DNA from 3 places in the Companilactobacillus farciminis KCTC 3681 genome. Region 3 is predicted to be linked to each of the others. Evidence: predicted binding sites of a transcription regulator. Region 3 holds the regulator's gene; each other region holds the start of a gene.
What was found. The regulator LexA, encoded in region 3, represses DNA repair genes until DNA is damaged. The targets are predictions, from matches to a motif close to CNAACANNTGTTNG.
Positions count from the first base shown of each region.

Region 1: LF20184_RS01400 (AbiH family protein) is a predicted target of LexA. The motif match lies at 2,692-2,705, and genes of this name have one in related genera.
Region 2: LF20184_RS11200 (ATP-dependent DNA helicase) is a predicted target of LexA. The motif match lies at 1,670-1,683, and genes of this name have one in related genera.

Region 1 covers NZ_CP017702.1:288,573-292,819, forward strand. The annotation lists gene LF20184_RS01385 (hypothetical protein) at 1-757, shown strand, start outside; gene LF20184_RS01390 (hypothetical protein) at 852-1,208, shown strand; gene asnA (aspartate--ammonia ligase) at 1,244-2,251, opposite strand; T-box leader at 2,340-2,587, opposite strand; gene LF20184_RS01400 (AbiH family protein) at 2,750-3,727, shown strand; gene LF20184_RS01405 (LysE/ArgO family amino acid transporter) at 3,762-4,247, opposite strand, start outside.
Region 2 covers NZ_CP017702.1:2,254,661-2,258,907, reverse strand. The annotation lists gene LF20184_RS11210 (methyltransferase domain-containing protein) at 1-727, shown strand, start outside; gene LF20184_RS11205 (TetR/AcrR family transcriptional regulator) at 739-1,290, opposite strand; gene LF20184_RS11200 (ATP-dependent DNA helicase) at 1,716-4,088, shown strand; gene LF20184_RS11195 (hypothetical protein) at 4,078-4,247, shown strand, end outside.
Region 3 covers NZ_CP017702.1:1,127,686-1,131,932, reverse strand. The annotation lists gene purC (phosphoribosylaminoimidazolesuccinocarboxamide synthase) at 1-296, opposite strand, end outside; gene purK (5-(carboxyamino)imidazole ribonucleotide synthase) at 299-1,429, opposite strand; gene purE (5-(carboxyamino)imidazole ribonucleotide mutase) at 1,422-1,904, opposite strand; gene LF20184_RS05590 (YneF family protein) at 2,145-2,366, opposite strand; gene LF20184_RS05585 (DUF896 domain-containing protein) at 2,428-2,670, opposite strand; gene lexA (transcriptional repressor LexA) at 2,766-3,389, shown strand; gene LF20184_RS05575 (phosphoglycerate dehydrogenase) at 3,416-4,247, opposite strand, start outside.

The DNA of each region.
Region 1 (4,247 bases), 840 kb from region 3:
GGGAGAATTTTATTCAGGAGTGTTCTTCAAGGGCAATCAATTTATCTGGAAATATACTGCTCCAACAACAACTAATAGCGATGGCAGCTCTAGTAATGATGACAAGTTCTTTATTTTGCAAGGAACTTACAAGTATTTGGCTAGTTCAAAAATTTTAACATTAAATATTAACAATCAATCGAAGACTTATACCGGAAAAGCTTTACAACTAGATAAGTATCAATATCAAAGTGTCTCTGCACCAGCAATAGCTTCGACTTTACAATTTAAAGTTAGTGATGAATCTGGAACTACAGTCTTGCAACCGATGAGTAAGAGTCTTGGAAATGAGATTGCAGAGGCTAATAAGAATGGTAAAGATGATCCTAATTTGACTTATGACAATGTTATCAGCAAGTATAGCGTGCAAAAAGTCGATAGTTCGATGCAACAAGTCAAAAAGGGCATCAGTAGTGCAGCAGAATTTCAAGATTTCATCGTACACAATATGGATAATCCTAATCCCGATTTGGAATTGACGTCTGTTGCTAACGATGGCAAGGATTATGATATTTATGATTCAGGCGATACTACTAGTGATACACCACAAAAAACAATCAAAGCTAAATATACTTTGCACGTCAATAACCCAGTCGGTGGATCTGAGAAATACTTCTTGGGTGATGACGATAATATTTACTGGTCACCGGAACAACAAACTCATAATTGGTTAGAAGAAGGTATGTCAACGCAGTACCATCAACTTTACAATTTGTAATTAAAAACAGTCCCTCTTTTGTCGAGAAGGGCTGTTTATTTTTATATTAAGCTAGCGCTGATATAATGAAGAAAAATTAGCCAGAGGTGAGACTATGAAAATCACTAAATTATTCTTTGAAGAAGGCGGATTTTTTGGCGTACCAGAATTTGGTGAAATAGATCTGCTGAATAAAACATTGAAATATAGCAAGGGAATTCTGGATTCTGAACGTTCTGGGTCGGCCGTAAAAAATGATTTGAGTGAAGAACAAATCGAATCGTTACAAAAAAGAATCGCCGATTTACATTTGGAAGATTGGCAAACTGAATATAGTGATAATGACATTTTGGACGGTACTCAATGGAGTTTAAAGATTTCTTTTGATAATGGTAAGAATAAAGAAATTTTTGGTTCCAACAAGTATCCTGATAACTTTGAAGCTATGAAAGAATTATTCGATATTAACTAAAAAAAGTCGCTGAAATTAATCAGTGACTTTTTGTTTTATAGCAAGTGAATGTCGTTTTCTTCACATTTTTGACGTAAGTCTTCTGGCCAAACAGCAGCTTGGACTTCACCAACGTGAGCTTTGCCAAGAAGTAACATACATAGACGAGATTGTCCGATACCACCACCGATTGTGTATGGTAGTTCGCCGTTTAGTAACATTTGGTGGAATGGGAGCTTTTCACGATCTTCTTCATGAGCAATCTTTAATTGTTCAAGCATTGATTCTTCACTAACACGGATACCCATACTTGAGATTTCTAGGGCGTGCTGTAAAGGTTCATACCAGAATAAAATATCACCGTTTAGTTTCCAGTCATCATAGTCAGGGGCACGACCGTCATGGCGTTTACCACTCTTCATAGGTCCACCGATTTGCATTAAGAAGACACAGCCAAGTTCTTTACAAATAGCATCTTCACGTTCTTTAGGTGTCTTGTCAGGCCATCTGTCTTCTAGTTCTTGAGTTGTTACGAAGTGAATTTCGTCAGGCAAGTGGTGAACAGCCTTAGGGAATTTGTACCAAACCTCGTGTTCCATGTGCTTGATAACTTTGAAAATTTGACGAACTGTGTGCTTCAAAGCAGCTGTGTTACGTTCATCCTTAGCGATGACTTTTTCCCAGTCCCATTGGTCAACGTAGATTGAGTGGATGTTATCAAGATCTTCGTCTTTTCTGATAGCATTCATATTAGTGTAGATACCTTCGTGCATACCAAAGCCGTAGCGTTTCAAAGCTAGACGTTTCCATTTAGCCAAAGAGTGGACGATTTCGATAGTTTCGCCAGGTAGACCTTTCATAGTGAAGGAAACAGGAGATTCCACACCGTTAAGGTTATCATTCAAACCAGTACCTTTTTCAACCATCATAGGTGCTGATAAACGTGACAAATTCAATTCTTTACCAAATTCATCTTGGAATGTTTCACGGATGTATTGAATAGCTTTTTGTGTTTCTTTAACAGATAATTTTGGATCATAATCCTTAGGTATAATTAAGTTCATGTAGTTTTCCTCCAATTAGTTGCCGATTGGCCAACCTTATTCTTTGCAAAATAAAAAAGTCTTTCATCGCAGTTATTAAATTAATAATAACTGGGACGAAAGACTTCGCGGTACCACCCAAGTTGCCTATATAAAATAGACCAGCTCAATAAGAACACTAACATGTTCCACCGATGGTAACGTACCGGTTAACGTCTGTACTTACTTTGATTGCTCATTTTAGCCAGAAACATTAAGAAAGTGTTATTCGAAAAGTCCATTTACTAATTGGGTTCTCACCATTCCCAACTCACTGTTAGTGTGGAAGATTCTACTCCTCTTTCTTGTCGTTTTTTATCTTGTGACACTAATATTAGCATCTTTTTTGAAAATGTAAACAAGTAAATTTGATTTTTATTAATTTTGGCATGAATTATTAGAGGATAATTAATGAACTCGCACGAACATATGTTTGATTTGTGTGATATTATATATATTAATAAGCGAGGGGGAAAAAATTTGAACTTAACTTTTTTTATTGGCAATGGTTTCGACATAAGAAACGGATTACCAACCAGATATAGTGATTTCTATAAAGAAATTAATAATAAATCTGGAAATATGATTTACAAAGATATTGAATCTAATAAAGAAAACTGGAGTGATTTTGAATTAGGATTAGGTAAATTAACCATTTCTAAAAAAGTAAATACTGATATAGAGGAATTCATAGAATCTTACAATGAAGTGCTGGATGATTTAGATAAATATATAAAGAAATGTGAAGACATGATTTCTGTAGTAGATGCGGTAAAATTGAATAATTCTTTTTTGAATGATATCACTAAGGTTTTTCAAAATTTAAAACCAACAGGGAAAAATAGAATTCAAATATTGATGGGTCTAGGAGCGGGAATTAATATAAATTTTATTGATTTTAATTATACGAGTCTTCTGGATAAATGTATTGGAAATAAACATAATTTTAGAAAAGATGATAAAAATTATTATTTAAAAACAAATGTTCATATACATGGAACTGTAGATTCATATCCTATAGTTGGGGTAGACAATAGAAATCAAATAAATGAATCTTGGTTGGGATATCACGCGGTAGAGAACATGTTAAAACCCGAAATAATAAAAAAGATAGGTTATGGTGCATATGATAAGACAAAAGAAATTATTGAGAAAAGCGATGTGATATATATTTTTGGTTCTTCATTGGGGGATACAGATAGAACCTGGTGGATACAAATATTAAATTGGCTTCATGCCAGTTCTGAAAGGGTTTTAGTAATTGATCAATACGGATTTAATGAAGAAGAAAAAATTAATGCAGTAAGGTATATATCCGAAAAGGAAAAAATAAAAGACAATTTTGTGAAATATGCTTCTACTGAAAGAGACATTAATAGAGTTTATAATCAAATATTTATTACAAATAATGATAAATTATTTGATTTTTCAGAATATATAACAAAAAAGAATAAATAAAACCTCAAGTTCGATTGAGAACTTGAGGCTCTTTTTATGCCAATAACAAAGTAATGAAATTCCAAAATAGTTTGCCACCATAAAGAATAATAATAAATCCACAAACTAGATTGATAATTCTTAATACTTTAGCATTGAACTTGTCTTTAAATTTGGAAACAATAATGCTCAATAAAATGAACCAGAGAGCTGAAGCAATTCCCACACCGGCGATGAAAATGGGGTGGCTGTAACTAGGCAAGGTTACTTGAAAAGCTCCCAACATCATTGAGCCGTCGATAATTGCTTGTGGATTGAACCAAATAACTACAAAAGCTGAAGAAATAGTTTTGAAAAGCGTCATTTCAGTTGTAGCTTCGGCACTAATATCAGTCGTTTGTGAGCGCAGAAGATTTATCCCCATATAAATTACGATCAAACTGCCGACCAACAAGATGATCAATTGTAGCCATTCGAATTTTTTCATGATAGCACCAATACCAAAGAAGCAGGCAAATGCAAGACTCACGTCAAAAATAAT
Region 2 (4,247 bases), 1.1 Mb from region 3:
TTTCGATATTTCCAAAAAAGGCTTTGTCGACTTTGTCTTGAATAATAAAGTCTCAAAGAATTATGATCGTGATTCTTTTGAAAATCGTCATGTAATTTTGGAACATGGCATGTATGATCACATAGCTAATAAATTAGTTGAATTGATTGAAAAATTGCATCTGGACAGTATTTTGGATGTTGGCTGTGGCGAAGGTTACTATTCTAAAAAAATCACACAGGCGGGAATAAAAGACGTTTTAGCTTTTGATATTTCTAAGGATTCGATTCAATTGGCTGCTAAAGGCGTTAATACTCCGGTAAAATGGTTTGTCGGTGATTTGGCCCATTTACCAATTCAAGACAATACGGTCAGGGGTATCGTTGACGTCTTTTCGCCAGCTAATTATGCGGAATTCAATCGAATTTTAGATGACGGTTATGTTTTAAAAGTTATCCCCAACCAATATCACGTTCAAGAATTGCGCCAAGTGGCAAAAGACCAGTTGCAGCAAGCAGAGTACTCGAATAAAAAAGTTCTGGATTATTTTGAAGAACATTATGAATTGGTCGATCAAATAGATGCAACCAAAACTTATCCGGTGACAGAAGAAGTTAGAACGGCTTTTATCAATATGACGCCGTTATTGTTCAATGTTGATAAATCAAAAATCGATTGGTCACAAGTTAAAAATATTACAGTCGGCTCAACTATCTTAGTTGGACAACAAAAAAATCGTCGAAATTAATCGGCGATTTTTTATTTGGCATATTTTTGCAAGTCGTTTTTGAAATCTCCTTGAACTAGAGTCGCAACTTGTTGAACAATTTTTTTCGGATCTTCTTTGAGGCCATTTTGGACCCATTCGTGAATCAAGGCTAAAAAGGCCAACGTGTAAAAATGAGCGATGAAATCTTTGTGCTTTTGGGCAACGTTCATATCTTCAGCTAGCTTTTCAACAATATCGATGACGTAGCTATAAATGACCTTGAAGATGTACTTTTCCATTAAGTCGCGATAGTTGGATTGATAAGTGTTTTTGACGATAGTCTTATTATTCTGCATGACCGTCATAACGGCATAGAAACCACATTGCCATTTATCGTAACTGGCAGTTTTATCCAGAATTTTTCGTGCATTGGTGCAAGCAGCATACTCGACTAATTCGTAGATATCCGCGAAGTGATTGTAAAAAGTTTGCCGAGTCAAATTACATTCAGTCACGATATCCTTAACCGTAATTTTATCGACCGGTTTTCTTTTCAAGACGTCGCGTAGTGACAAAGCTAGAGTTTCTTCAGTTGTAGGCATTTTATCCCCCAAATAATCTCAAGTGAATTCGATTATATAATTTTTTAAATAAAAGTACACAGAAATTTAGACTATTTTTGAATCTAGACTATTGTCAGATGATGCTGCCGATTAGAGAAAAGCGTTTTTTATTTCTTCAAATTAAAATGAAGTCAAAAATAGAACCACTATTTAGTCCGGAATAACAAAGCAAATTGGCTCAAATGTGAAATTTCTCTTGGCAATTTATTGCCTAGTGAAAGGTCGAGCTTGAAGACTTTGCCCGGGCTTGGGCTTAGCAAAGGCTCCAAGTCGTGCCCACATTGTTCCAGCCAAATTTGCTTTGTTATGGAGGACGGAATGTTACAACTAGCGAAGTTATGAAATCTACAGACAAACCAGAACGTATGTTTTACAATATTAATTAATGATTAAGGGGGTAGAGTATGGCGACTAAAATTGGAATTCGGCAATTAGTGGAATTCGTCTTGCGTAGCGGTGATTTGAATGAGACTAAAAATAGTCAAAATACAGCCCTAAATGGTGCACGAATTCATCGTCGATTACAAAAGCAACGTGGTAAGAATCCGGACTATCAAAGTGAAGTTTATTTAAAGACTGAAGTGACGATGAATGATAATGAATATTTGATTTCTGGTCGTGCTGATGGTTTGAAGATTACCGATAAAAGTATCTTGATTGAAGAAATCAAAACTTCTGACCAACCGTTTGAAGAGTTGAGCGATAATACCTTGGAATTGTATTGGGGACAAGTTAAAGTCTATGGCTACTTGATTTTAAAAGATCAGCCGGAATTTGACCATGTGACTTTGCGGTTAACGTATTTTCAAGTTAGCACCGAAAAGATTACGACAGATGAGCAAGTTTATAGTCGTGAAGAATTAAATGCTTTTTTTAAAAATTTAATTGATGAGTATGAATATTGGTTGGTTTTACGCGCTAATTTACGTAAAGAACGTAATACTACAATCAAAGAATTACAGTTTCCTTTTCCCAAATTTCGTACGGGCCAACATGAACTAGCAGCAGCAGTTTATAAAACGATTTTGTATGAGACGAGGTTATTCGTTGAAGCACCGACGGGTACTGGAAAGACGATTTCAACGATGTTTCCGGCTATTAAGGCAATGGGGGAAGAAAAGATTCAACGCCTGTTTTACTTAACAGCTAAACAGAGCACACGACGAGTTGCAGAAGAAGCTATCGAATTGATGGCTAGTAAGGGTTTGAAACTAAAAAGTATTACATTGACGGCAAAAGATAAGATTCGTTTTCCTGAACAAGATGTTCCACCAGAAAAGGATCCATATATGATTGGTTATTATGACCGTTTAAAGCCGGCTTTATCAGATTTGTTGACCAATGAAGATAGTATTACTCGCGAAGTGATTGAGAAATACGCTAGGAAGCACCAAGTTGATCCCTTTGAATTTTCGCTAGATGCTTCGTTGTTTTGTGACGTAATTATTTGCGATTATAACTATTTATTCGATCCATTGGTGTACTTGCAGCGTTTCTTCATCGAAAAGGATACCGACAATTTCTTCTTGATTGATGAAGCACATAACCTTGTCAGTCGTTCTCGTTCGATGTATTCGGCTCAAATCAGCGACCAAAAGATTGCCGGTTTACTAAAAGTGGCCAAGAAGATCAATACGCAGCCGAGTGCTGATTTTCAAAAGCAACTAAAGAAGGTTCGACGAGTCTTCAATCAAATGAAAAAAGTTTTAAAAGATGATGATTTGACGGAACAGATCACTTCAGACGTACCTGATAAATTGTTGAACACTTTGAGTAAATTTAATGATTTTATGACTGATTGGATGGCGGATCAACAGCCTTCAGATTTTCTTGAGAGTGCCAAAGATTACTTCTTTGATAGTTTGACCTTTGTCAAAATTGGAGCGTTATATGACGATACGTATAAGACAAGAATCGTGGTTGAAGATAAACATCTGACTGTTAAGCAATTATGCCTAGATCCAAGTCACTTTTTAGATAAATCTTTGAATTTAGGTTTAGGGGCAGTGCTATTCTCAGCTACCTTATCCCCGATGGACTATTATCAAAGTGTTTTGGGCGGTAAAGAAAATAGTTTGGCATATCAATTGCCATCGCCATTTCCGGCACAAAACCAAGCCATTATGGTCACACGCTACGTTCAGACGACCTATCGACAACGACCTTTTAGCCAAGATGACATCGTTGAAAGTTTGCATACGTTGGTCAGTGGTAAGACGGGTAATTATCTGTGCTTTTTCCCTTCTTACGGCTATCTGAAACAGATTGAAACACTCTTTGAAGAGAAATATCCCGACATTTCGACCGTTATGCAAACTAGTACGATGGACAATGTTGCTCGTGACGAATTTTTAGATAAATTTCAAGATAATCCAGATCACACGCTATTGGGATTCTGTGTTCTTGGAGGAATTTTTTCGGAAGGAATTGACTTACGAGGCAACAAGTTGATTGGCGTAGCAATCGTTAGTGTTGGATTACCCGGACTTAGTGTGGAGAATAATTTGATTCGTGATTACTACGACCAAGAGAATGGACACGGTTTTGAATATGCGTATCAAATGCCGGGAATGAATAACGTTTTGCAGGCCGCAGGTCGACTGATCCGAAGTAGTCATGATAAAGGAATTGTTTTGTTGTTGGATCAGCGTTTTGCTAGTTTCCGTTACACACAACTTTTCCCCAATCATTGGCAAAATCGACAAAATTTAAATTCACTTGAGCAATTGCAACAAGCTGTGGATAAGTTTTGGAAGGGAGCTTCAAATGAAGACTAAGTTAACTAAAAATTTGGAAAGCACGCTTTATCAGTACTGTTTGGAACAAGGTTCATACGTAGTTGAGGAAGTATCGATGCCAGACAAAAAAGGAATCGTCGACACTTTGAGTTATCAACAGTTGACTGATGGCAAGATTGAATGGCGCTGTTATGAATT
Region 3 (4,247 bases):
CCGGAAGTGATATTTCTTAAAACTACTTCTAAAGAAAAGACGTCAGTTTTTTTAACCAATTGTTCATGATCTGAAAGATTTTTGACCAAGTGAGTTTTGATGCCATTCTTGATCAAATAGTCAAAAACTAACATAGAGATTTGGCAATTCAAAACACCTTTACCTGGCAAAATTTCTTTTTTCTTACCATTGAAAGCTGTTGCTTGATCCTTATAAACCATCAAAACTTCATCTTCATTTTCAGCTTGATACACGTTCTTAGCTTTTCCTTCGTAAAGCAACTTTTCATTTGTCATTTTTACACGTCCCAAATTGAATTATTTTCGATAGCTTGTTTAGTCTTTTCAAGGTCATCACTCAAAATTGTGATGTGTCCCATCTTACGGTTTTCTTTGACAGCATCCTTGCCATAGTCATGAAAATGCCATTCTGGATGTTGACTCAATTCTTTTTTAGCAGGCTCCAAATGCTGTCCCAAAAGGTTGACCATGGCAGCTGGTTTTAGAAGTTCTACTTGTGGCATTGCCAAATTGCAAACTCCACGAATATGAGCATCGAATTGAGAAATATTGCATGCTTCAATCGTTAAATGACCGGAATTATGAGGTCTTGGAGCAATCTCATTAACAAAAACTTCGTCTTCATCAGAAATAAAGAATTCGATACACATCGTGCCAACTAATTCGAGTTTTTCAGCTAAAGTTTCAGCAACGTTATAAATATGTTGAGCACTCTTTTCACTGATTTGTGCTGGACAAGTACTCAAATGCAAAATATTGTGGCGATGAACATTTTCAATAATTGGAAAAATTGACTTATCGCCTTTACTGTTAGCAGAAACGACAACTGAAACTTCTTTTTCCAAATTGATTTTTTTCTCCAACATGCAAGGGCCTTGCATCAACAAATGCTCAATATCGGCATAACAGACATTCTCTGGATCAGTGACTAATATTTGTCCTTTGCCATCATAGCCGCCACGAATCGTCTTCAAAATTACTGGTGCGCCTAATTTTTCTACGCCGCGATGATATTCGAAGATATTTTCAATCACAACGTGTGGCACAGTTGAAAAACCATTAGCTTCAATAAAATCTTTTTCAGAAATTCGATTTTGAGTAACTTTCAAAGCTTTAGTACCTTGAGGCACTTGAGTGTATTTCTTAACTTCATTGATAGCTGCTGCATCAACATTTTCAAACTCGTAAGTTAAAACGTCGCATCTTTTGGCTAATTCAACGAGCTGATCAACGTCCGAATATTGGGCTACGATTTGGTCATCAGACACTTGAGCAGCTGAACAATTTTCTTGTGGATCTAAAATAATTACTTTATAACCCATTTCTTTGGCACAAAAGGACATCATCTGACCTAATTGACCACCACCGATAATTCCAATTGTTGAGCCGGGTAAAATTGTCTTATCCAAGGTCTTTCCCACTTTCTAGCGATTTGTCGTGCATCGCTTGAACATATTTCCTTAATGATTCTTGATAAGTTTCATTTTGTAATGCGCAGATCTTAGTGGCTAAAATTGCCGCATTCTTCGCTCCAGCTTCACCAATGGAAACAGTTGCTACTGGAACTCCTGCTGGCATTTGTACTATTGAAAGCAATGAGTCCATCCCTTTGAGATATCTCGATGGAACCGGCACCCCAATCACCGGTAAAATTGTTGATGATGCAATCATGCCAGGTAAATGAGCAGCTCCCCCTGCTCCAGCAATGATCACTTTGAAAGTATCCTTAGCGCCTCTAGCAAAATCGAGCATCTCTTGAGGCGTACGGTGCGCTGAAATCACTTTGGCTTCATAACTAACTCCGAGTTCTTGCAAAACATCGATTGTTGCTTGCATAACTTTTAAGTCGGAAATGGAACCCATAACTATCGCTACATCAGACATTAAAAATTTCCACCTTTCTTGCTTTGGTATCCAAAGTTTATCAGGGTTTTCATTTTCTTTCAATGCAAAAAGCGTATTTTATACAATATTTTTCGTATATTATTCGTGTTTAACGTTTACATTTTGTCAATTATAATTACACAAATATTTTTAGTTCGTGATTTAGTGATTGACTAATTTTTTGCATAAAAAAATAAGCGGTACACATATAAAAATATGCATATCGCTTATTTTGTTTAACTACTTGTTATTCTTTTGTGAATTCTTCATAGTATTCATTAATTGATTAAGTTTCTTTTGTGAAGGCTTTTGTCCCATTTGAGCCATCATTTGCTTAATCATATCAGCACTGATTGGTGGATTGTCTTGGAAATATTTCTTCATATACCATCTAGCAGCGAAGAAACCACCAACTAGGCCAATCAACAAAGCTAAAATACCAACGACTATTGTTGTTCCCATTTATGTTTCACCCTTTCCATATACTTATTAATATTACAAAAAAAATTCAATAAATGAAAGTCTAATCGTCACGTAATCTCTTTTTACGTTGAATTTCTCTAACTTTTTCAGGAGTTACTTCGTTTCCTTGCTTATCAAAGACACGTAACATTTCAATTTGTGATTTAAAACTAGCACGGAAGTTCTTCAAGTATTCTTTTCTAAGTTCTGCTTGTTGATCTTCTTCCTCTTTAGTAATCGTGCCGGCCTTAGCCTTGTGGGCTAATTCATTGATTTTCTTAAGTAATTCGTCTTGTTCGTTCATTTTATCAAATCTCCCTAATACAATCGAACACTTGTTTGAACTTGTATTCAAATTTTGATACAATCTATTTAAGATATTAACAATGAGGTGTTCTAATGTCAAAAGCTGAAGGCTCTAAACAGTCACAAATTTTACAATGCATTTATGATTACTTAGATGAACATGGATATCCGCCTACTGTTAGAGAGATCTGCGAAGCCGTAGATTTATCTTCAACATCAACGGTCCACGGTCATTTATCTCGTCTTGAAAAGAAAGGCTACATTCAACGTGACCCTACAAAGCCACGTGCTATCGAGTTAACAACTATCGGACTCAGTTCAATTGGAATCAAGTCAAAACAAATTCCTATCTTAGGTACTGTTGCGGCTGGTCAACCAATTACCGCTGAAAGAAATCCTGATGGTTACTTCCCAATCCCACCTGACTTGAATCGTGAATCTGGTGAATTGTTCATGCTAGAAATTCACGGTGAAAGTATGATCAACGCGGGGATCTACGATGGTGACCACGTTATCGTTCACGAACAAAACTTTGCAAACAACGGTGAAATCATTATTGCAATGACTGAAGATATCGAAGCCACTTGCAAGAGATTTTATCAAGAAAATGGACATTACCGCCTACAACCTGAAAACGATACGATGGACCCTATCATCTTAGACAACGTCGAGATCTTAGGAAAAGTTGTTGGATTATATCGTTCACAAATATTCTAAGCCACTCATTTAATTGAGTGGTTTTTTTATTGATGTTTTATCAGACGAACACGATAAACTTCAGGAATAGAATTCAAATGGTGAATCAAATCTTCAGCATCATCTTGATTCAAATCGTTCACGTCAACGATCGTATAAGCCACTTTATCTTTAGCCGCATTAGCCATATTTTCAATATTGATTTGACGATTAGCTAGTTGCGTACTGATCTGTCCAACCATGTTAGGAACATTTTGGTGAATTACGGTAATTCGAAAAGCTGTTTCAAATGCTACCTGCATATTTGGCAAATTGACACAATTAGTCGTATCGCCATTTTGCAAATAATCCATAACGGTATTAGCACCTTGAATAGCTCCATTTGATTCAGCTTCTAAAGTTGAACCACCGATATGTGGAGTGATGGTAATCTTTGGATTGTCAGCAATGATCGGTTCACCAAAGTCGGTACAGTAATGATTGATTTTTTGATTACGAATAGCTTTAACAGCAGCCTTATTATCGACGATACCAACTCTAGAATAGTTGAACAAAACTGCCCCATCTTTCATTTCATTGATTTCTGGAGTACTGATCAAACCAATTGTCTCTTCATTCTTAGGCACGTGAATAGTTACAAAGTCGGCACTCTTAACGGCTTTTTTAATTGTATCAACTCGTTTAACTTTATTGTTGATTCTCCAAGCAGCATTAGCTGATAAATAAGGATCATAACCAATTACTTTCATCCCTAATCCTAACGCAGCATTGGCAACTAGAGAACCAACGTGGCCTAACCCAATTACTGCAATTTTTTTACCAGCTAATTCTGTACCATTGAATTTAGTTTTGTCTTTTTCAGTTCGTTGAGAAACATCG